One region of the Gordonia sp. NPDC003504 genome, then DNA from elsewhere that is predicted to be linked to it. Evidence: predicted binding sites of a transcription regulator. Region 1 holds the regulator's gene; the other holds the start of a gene.

Region 1 (4,184 bases):
ACGAGGACGCGCAACGCACGGTCGGTCAGGCCATGATGCTGGTGACCGGCGTGATGCGCGGTGCCGCGCAGACCGCGGCGGGCCCGGCGACGTGGACGGCGGAGGTCGTCGAGAAGTTCCGCATCACCCGCGGACTGGCCGTCGTGCGGCTGGTGTCGAAGGCGCCGCTGACGTTCAACACCGGGCAGTACCTGGAGACGCAGATCCCGCAGTGGCCCAAGACGTGGCGCAATCTGTCACCGGCGATTCCGCCCAACCCGCACGGCGAACTCGAATTCCACGTCCGGGCGGTACCCGGCGGCAGCGTCAGCACCTCGATCGTCCAGGAAACGCAGGTCGGCGACGTGTGGACGTTCGGGCAGGCGCACGGCACCCTGCACATCGACCGTGACCGTGAGGTGCTCATGGTGGCCGGCGGAACCGGACTCGCACCGCTGCGCGCCTTGTTGATCGAGATGTCGACCCGGGGCGACACCCCGCCGACACATGTCTTCTACGGTGCCCGCCATCCCGGCGAACTCTACGACCTGCCGGTCCTGCGGCGGATCGCCTCAACCAATCCGTGGCTGACGGTCACGGCGGTCTCGGAGGAGACGACCAATCCCTGGTGGCTGGACCATCCGGTGAATCCGGCGGCTCTCGGCATCGACCACCGCATCGGCACGCTCGTCGACGTGGTCGCCGCGGCCGGCCCGTGGGAAGACCGCCAGACGCTGATCACCGGGTCACCGGCGATGGTGGAGAACACCCGCCGCGGCCTGATCATCGCCGGTGTGCGGGCCAGCCTCATCCAGCACGACCCGATGTTCTGATTGCAGCCTTTCGACGTCCGCTCCGCGTGAGGTGCGGCTCACCCCCCGATCAGGGCGGTCCCTCGGTGACGGTCGTGGTCTCGTAGATGGTCTCGTTCTCGGTGACCGTCGCGGTCGCCGACTCGGTCACCGTCTCCGTCGCTGTCTGCGTCTGCGTTTGCGTCTGCGTGACGGTCTGCGCCGTGGTGCGCGTGACCGTCGGCGGCGTCGCCGTCTCGGTGACGGTTTGCTGATCGACGACGGTCTGCGTCACCGGATCCCCCGCGCGGGTCACGGTGACCTCGCCGGTGGTGCCGGTGACCGTCGTCGTCGACGTCACCGACGCCGGGGTCTCGGAGCCGACGCCGGTGAACAAGGCCACCAGCACCGCCAGGCACAACAGTGCCGCGACTCCTGCCGCGCCGCCGATCGCCCACCAGCGCAGGCCGTGCGACCCGAGGGCGGTGGTCGGCGCCGCGTCGTCGGCGAAGGCGGGTGCGGTATGCCCGACCGCGGCACCACCTACGGCAGCACCGCCGATGGCAGCACCGCCGAACGCGGCACCGACGGGGATGGCCCGGGTGTCGGCGAGCACCACCGCGGTGGCGCCCTGGGCGACGGCGAACACCGGTGCGGCGACCGCGGTGGCGGGTCGGTGGGTCGCCGCGGCCACGGCCGAGACCACCTCGGGCAACTGCGCCCCCGACCCGACGCACAAGAACCTCGCCGGGCTGGGATCGACGGTCAGGGGACGCAGCAGATCGGCGGCCGCGGTGGCACCGGCGGCATCGCTCAACGAATGCGCGTCGGCAGGCGACACCTGCGCGGTCCGGATGGTGCGTGCCGCCGTCGCGTCGACCAGCGCGAGAGTGTCCCCGGTGGTGAGTGCACCGGACTGATCCAGCGCGACGACACCGACGATGCCACCGGCCTCCCGCCCGGCCACCTGCGCCAACGCGGCGGGCAGGTCGACGAAGACGACCGCGGCGGCCCATGCCGGAGCTCCCGGACCGTGTACCGCGAAGTCGAGGTGGGCGCGGACGTCGGGGCGTGCGCAGGTGGTGACGATGTGGTCGATCTCGAAGGGGGCGGAATCGACGAGCTCGGTGAGGGCGGTCAACGCCGATTCCGGGGAATCGTCGGCGAGGTCGACGAAGTTGCTGGCGACGATCTCACCGGCCGCGTCAAGCACAACCGAGGCGATCTCCTCACCCAACACCGACACCCCGAGCACTGCTGGCCCGGTGATGTTGAGATCCGGGGACTGGCTCACCGTCGCCTCCTTCATCCAACCGGCATTCGACGCCACACACTAACGTGCGACCCCGGTGGGCAACAGATCAGGCCGCTGTGAGAAGTCGGCCGATCCGGTGCACCGGGGTCGCACGTTATTCGGTTGTGAGGGTGGTGATCGTTACGCTCAGTCGTCGCCACGCCGCCGACGCGGTTGCCACACGACGAGCGCATTGGTGCGCGGGACGGGGACGAGCTCACCGCCGCGACGGGCTCGGTGGACCTCGACCTCGCGTTGCAGTTCGTGCAGTCGTTGCTGCAGGGCATCGACCTGATTGGTCAGGTCGATGATCCGCTTGATCCCGGCGAGGTTGACGCCTTCCTCCTGGGAGAGACGCTGGATCTCACGAAGCACCTCGACGTCGCGCGTCGAGTAGCGACGCCCACCGCCGCTGGTGCGTTCGGGCGTCACCAGGCCGAGCCGGTCGTAGGTGCGCAGGGTCTGCGCATGCATGCCGGCCAGCTCGGCGGCGACCGAGATCATGAAGGTCGCGCTGGTTTCCCGGGGATCAGTTCCGGGTCGGTGCTGTTCGGCCATGACTCATCGCCCCCAGCCCGCCCGTGGATCGAATCCGCTGGCCTTCTCGGCCTCGGCGTAGGCGTGCATCGCCTCGACCGCGGCGTCGTCGAGCTTGCGGGGAACCTCGACCTTGACGGTCACCAACAGGTCACCGGAACCGCCGGCCCGCTTGGGGACTCCGCGTCCACGAACCCGCAGGGTGCGACCGTCGCTGGTGTTCGGCGGAATCTTGACGCCCACCGATCCCTCGAGGGTCGGCACCGACACGGTGGCCCCGAGCACCAGCTCGGAGATGCTCACCGGCAGCTGCACACGCAGGTCGTGGCCGCTGCGGGTGAAGACCTTGTCGGCGGTCACGTGGACGACGACGTAGAGGTCACCCGACGGCGCACCGCGGCGCCCGGCCTCGCCCTGTCCGGCGAGCCGGATGCGTTGGCCGTCCTCGACGCCCGACGGGATGCGGACGTTGATGGTGCGCGAACGCACCTTGACGCCGCTGCCGTCGCAGTCGGCGCACGGATCGTCGATCCGGGAGCCGGTGCCCTGGCAGTCCTGGCAGGGTTCGCTGAATCCGAACGCACCCTGATTGCGGCTGACGAAGCCGGAACCGTTGCAGTTCGGGCAGACCCGCGGGCTGGTGCCCGGCTTGGCGCCACTGCCGTGGCAGGTGGTGCACGGCGCCGGGCTGGTCACCCGAAGTGGGACGGTCGTACCCAGTGCCGCGTCCGCGAACGACAACGTCGTCTCGGTCTCGAGATCGTTGCCCCGACGCGGACGGGTCGCCGTCGACGTGCGGGTGCCGCCGCCACCGGAGCCGCCGCGGTTGAACAATCCCTCGAAGAGATCGCCGAATCCGCCGGCGCCCTCCCCGCCGCCACCGCCGAACAGGTCGCCGATGTTGAAGTCGGCGCCGGTCTCGGTGGAGTACCGGGTACCTCCGCCGGGGAAACCACCGGGAAAACCGTTGCCGCCGCCGCGGAATCGACCGCCGGCGAACATGGCGCGCGTCTCGTCGTATTCCTTGCGCTTGTCGGCGTCGGCGAGCACGCTGTGGGCTTCGGACACCCGCTTGAAGCGCTCTTCGGCTTGCGTGTCCCCGGGATTGGCGTCGGGGTGCAGCTCGCGGGCGAGCTTGCGGTAAGCCTTCTTGATCTCTTCAGACGAAGCATCAGAAGCAACGCCGAGGTCCTTGTAGAAGTCGCGTTCAAGCCATTCTCGTTGTGGAGCCACCAGACGTCACCTCCTTCGTTATGAACATGTCTGGTTGAAGTATGTGTGCGCCCCCGGTGAGGCGCGGTTCGCCAGTGGCGTTTCCGCGCATCACCGGGGGAGCGTGTAGGTGCTTATTGTGCACCAGTGGGCGCGTCCTGGGCGCCCGATGCGCCGGTCGGCGCCGGGTCGGTGACCGTAACCATCGCGGTCCGGATCACCTTGTCACCCAGGCGGTACCCGCTGCGGTACACCGCACCGAGGACCGGCTCGGCACCACTGCCGTCGTTCTGGACGGCTTCGTGCAGTTCCGGATCGAACACGTCGCCCGGTTCCCCGAACTTGACGAGTCCTTCCGAACTCAGGCTGCC
Region 2 (4,184 bases), 110 kb from region 1:
TCCCAATGGAGGAGCTCGTTGACACGGGTGTTCATCATCGACACCGCGTTGCGCAGGTTCTGCGGACGGTCTTCTCCGCGTGCGAGATTCGCGAAGTTCGTCGTGCCGCGCGAGTTGCTCGACGGGGTGTAGTCCTCGTCGAAGCGCGTCGTGCCGATGCTGAAGACACATTCATTTCTCATGCTCTGATGCCCCTATCACTGCGCAGGAGTGATTCCACGTGCGCGTCGTCGCGCGGTTCTCTGCTTGAGTTTCATAGCGCTTCGAAATCGAGCTCGCGATGGTCGAGGGTCAATCGAACGGACCCGACGACACCTGGGAGTCAGTAGTCCGAAGCGGCGCGAAAGTCAGTGTATGGAGACCGGCCGCGATAGCCTAATTCCTTCTTTCGATCGCCAGGCATAGGCATTGGCTATGTCAGCAGATCGACTCCGAACTCCGAGACGACATCGCGCATCTCCGCCACGAAACGCTGCGCCTGAGCGGTCAACGAGACCGAGGCATGGCCGATCCACCCGATCTCGATGCGTTCGTCCACGTCGAGCGCAACGTCGACGATCGACGGATCCAGATCGTCAGAGATGATGCCCGTCGAGATGGTGTAACCGCCGAGGCCGATCATCAGGTTGAAAATGGTTGCTCGATCGCTCACGCGGATCTCTTGCTTCGACGATCGCGTCGAGAGAATCTCCTCGGCGAGGTAGAACGAGTTGTTCACGCCCTGGTCGAACGTGAGCCGGGGCAGGTCCTCGAGGTCCTTCAGCGTCACGCTCTCTCTCCCTGCGAGGGGGTTCGTACGGGCGATGAAGATGTGCGGTGACGCGAAGAACAGCGGCGTGAAGACGAGCCCGGCTTCGCGGATCAGCTTGTTGATCACGCTTGCGTTGAAGTCGTTGCGGTAGAGCACACCGACCTCGCTCCGCAGCGTACGAACATCCTCGATGATGTCCCACGTGCGGGTCTCGCGAAGACTGAACGCATACTCGGCGGCTTCAGAGGCTTTCACCATGCGCGCGAATGCATCTACGACGAATGAGTAGTGCTGAGTCGATACGGCGCGGAGTCGACGTGAGGGGCCGCGCCCCAGGTACTTCTGTTCCAGAAGTTCTGATTGCTCGACGACCTGCCGCGCGTACCCGAGGAACTCCGCTCCATCGTCGGTGAGAGTCACTCCCCGCGTCGAACGGACGAAGAGCGTACGTCCCAGCCGACCTTCAAGGTCCTTGAGCGCCGCGGACATGGTTGGCTGCGCCACATACAGCACGTCGGCCGCGGCACTGATCGATCCCTCCGCTGCCACCTCCACGAAGTAGCGCAACTGCTGCAGGGTGATTCCCCGCAGCGCTCCCGCGGTCTGCCGTGCCATGGCAAGAGACTATCGAGCCGCCGATCCAGGAAAAGCGTCCGCCAGTCCAGAAACGGACCGCGCGCGGCAGCAACGGTAATGTGATCACCATCACAATCACGAGAATACTTGAGCGGAATGGACTCAACTCTACTCGCGTTGACACCACCGAACGGCCATACTTGAGCCGTACCGACTTAAGAATGTAGAGAAAGGTGCACACGAAGTGGACAGCTTCACCCCCACCACCAAGACACAGCAGGCGCTCAGCGCTGCGGTGGCTGCGGCGGCCGCTGCCGGCAATCCTGACGTGCGGCCTGCCCATATCCTGGTTGCTCTGCTCGATCAGTCCGACGGAATCGCTTCGCCCCTGCTCAAGGCGGTGGGAGTGGACCCATCGGCGGTTCGTACGCAGGCCCAGGCCATGGTTGACCGCGCGCCGACGGTGTCGAGCGCGAGCGCGCAGCCCCAGCTTTCCCGCGAGTCGATCGCGGCCGTCAGTGCCGCGCAGCAACTCGCAACAGAATTGAACGATGAGTACGTCTCCACCGAGCACCTCGTCGTCGGTCTGGCGACCGGTGATTCCGATGTCGCCAAGCTGCTTCACAACGTCGGTGCGACGCCGCAGGCGTTGCGCGAGGCGTTTGTTGCCGTCCGCGGGAATGCCCGCGTGACCTCCGAGGATCCCGAGTCGACCTATCAGGCGCTCGAGAAGTACTCGACCGACCTCACCAAGGCCGCCCGTGAGGGCAAGCTCGATCCGGTGATCGGCCGTGACTCCGAGATCCGTCGCGTCGTGCAGGTGCTCTCCCGTCGTACCAAGAACAACCCGGTCCTCATCGGTGAGCCCGGCGTCGGCAAGACCGCCATCGTCGAAGGGCTCGCCCAGCGGATCGTCGAGGGCGACGTCCCGGAGTCGTTGCGCAACAAGACCGTCATCTCGCTGGACCTCGGCTCGATGGTCGCCGGTGCCAAGTACCGCGGCGAATTCGAGGAACGTCTCAAGGCCGTCCTCGACGAGATCAAGGGATCGGCTGGACAGGTCATCACCTTCATCGACGAGCTGCACACCATCGTGGGTGCTGGTGCCACCGGCGATTCCGCGATGGACGCCGGCAACATGATCAAGCCGATGCTGGCCCGTGGCGAGCTGCGACTGGTCGGTGCCACCACGCTGGAGGAGTACCGCCAGTACATCGAGAAGGATGCCGCTCTCGAGCGTCGCTTCCAGCAGGTGTACGTCGGTGAGCCCAGCGTCGAAGATGCCATCGGTATCCTGCGTGGCCTCAAGGAACGGTACGAGGTGCACCACGGTGTGCGCATCACCGATTCCGCATTGGTCGCTGCCGCAACGCTTTCCGACCGCTACATCACCTCGCGGTTCCTGCCGGACAAGGCCATCGACCTGGTCGACGAGGCCGCGTCGCGGTTGCGGATGGAGATCGATTCGCGCCCCGTCGAGATTGACGAGGTCGAACGCATCGTCCGCCGTCTCGAGGTGGAAGAGGTTGCGCTGCAAAAGGAGCACGACGAGGCGTCGAAGGCGCGGCTGGACAAGCTGCGTCAGGAGCTGGCCGACCAGAAGGAGAAGCTCAACGAGCTCTCCGCTCGCTGGCAGTCGGAGAAGACCGCCATCGACGCGGTCCGCGACACCAAGGAAGAGCTGGAACGCCTTCGCGGAGAAGCCGATCGCGCCGAGCGTGACGGTGATCTGGGACGGGCAGCCGAGCTGCGCTACGGCAAGATCCCCGGTCTGGAGAAGGAACTCGAGGCCGCGATCGAGAAGAGCGGCACCGATCCCGACGGTGACGTGATGTTGCAGGAGGAGGTCGGACCCGACGACGTCGCACAGGTCGTGTCGGCGTGGACGGGTATCCCCGCCGGCAAGATGCTGGAGGGCGAGACTGCGAAACTGCTTCGGATGGAAGAGGAACTGGGTCACCGGGTCATCGGCCAGACCGACGCCGTGGTCGCGGTGTCGGACGCGGTACGGCGAGCCCGTGCCGGTGTCGCCGATCCCAACCGGCCACTCGGATCGTTCCTGTTCCTCGGGCCGACCGGTGTCGGCAAGACCGAGCTCGCCAAGGCATTGGCGGAGTTCCTGTTCGACGACGAACGCGCGATGGTGCGTATCGACATGAGTGAGTACGGCGAAAAGCACGCCGTCGCACGGCTTGTCGGTGCCCCTCCGGGGTACGTCGGCTACGAGCAGGGCGGTCAGCTGACCGAGGCGGTGCGTCGTCGCCCGTACACGGTGGTGCTCTTCGACGAGGTCGAAAAGGCCCACCCGGACGTCTTCGACATACTGCTGCAGGTTCTCGACGAGGGACGCCTGACCGACGGCCAGGGCCGTACCGTGGACTTCCGCAACACCATCCTCATCCTCACCTCGAACCTCGGTTCCGGTGGCAACGAGGAGCAGGTGATGGCGGCGGTGCGCGCGGCCTTCAAGCCGGAGTTCATCAACCGACTCGACGACGTGGTGATCTTCCAGGCTCTCAGCCCGGAGGAACTGGTGTCCATCGTCGACATCCAGCTGGCACAACTGCAGAAGCGGCTGGCCCAGCGTCGCCTCGAACTCGAGGTCACGCCCAAGGCCAAGGAATGGCTGGCGGAGCGGGGATTCGATCCGCTCTACGGCGCACGTCCGCTGCGGCGGCTCGTGCAGCAGGCCATCGGCGACCAGCTCGCCAAGGCACTGCTGGCCGGCGACATCCGCGACGGCGACGTCGTGCCGGTGAACGTCTCCGCCGACGGCGAAGGCCTGGTGCTCGGCTGATCTGAGCAATATGACTGAGCCGCAAGGTTTCCCGACAGGAGGCCTTGCGGCTCAGTTGTC

The links. The regulator HspR, encoded in region 1, represses chaperone genes until heat shock. The targets are predictions, from matches to a motif close to ANNTGAGTNNNNNNNACTCANNT.
Region 2: the regulator HspR is predicted to act here: its motif matches at 1,473-1,495, upstream of clpB (ATP-dependent chaperone ClpB).

The regions. Positions count from the first base shown of each region.
Region 1 covers NZ_JBSFPC010000001.1:826,664-830,847, forward strand. The annotation lists gene ACWDPV_RS03680 (FAD-binding oxidoreductase) at 1-812, shown strand, start outside; gene ACWDPV_RS03685 (hypothetical protein) at 862-2,064, opposite strand; gene ACWDPV_RS03690 (heat shock protein transcriptional repressor HspR) at 2,212-2,622, opposite strand; gene dnaJ (molecular chaperone DnaJ) at 2,626-3,834, opposite strand; gene grpE (nucleotide exchange factor GrpE) at 3,948-4,184, opposite strand, start outside.
Region 2 covers NZ_JBSFPC010000001.1:720,285-724,468, reverse strand. The annotation lists gene ACWDPV_RS03180 (putative oxygenase MesX) at 1-182, opposite strand, end outside; gene ACWDPV_RS03175 (LysR family transcriptional regulator) at 413-1,366, opposite strand; gene clpB (ATP-dependent chaperone ClpB) at 1,572-4,124, shown strand.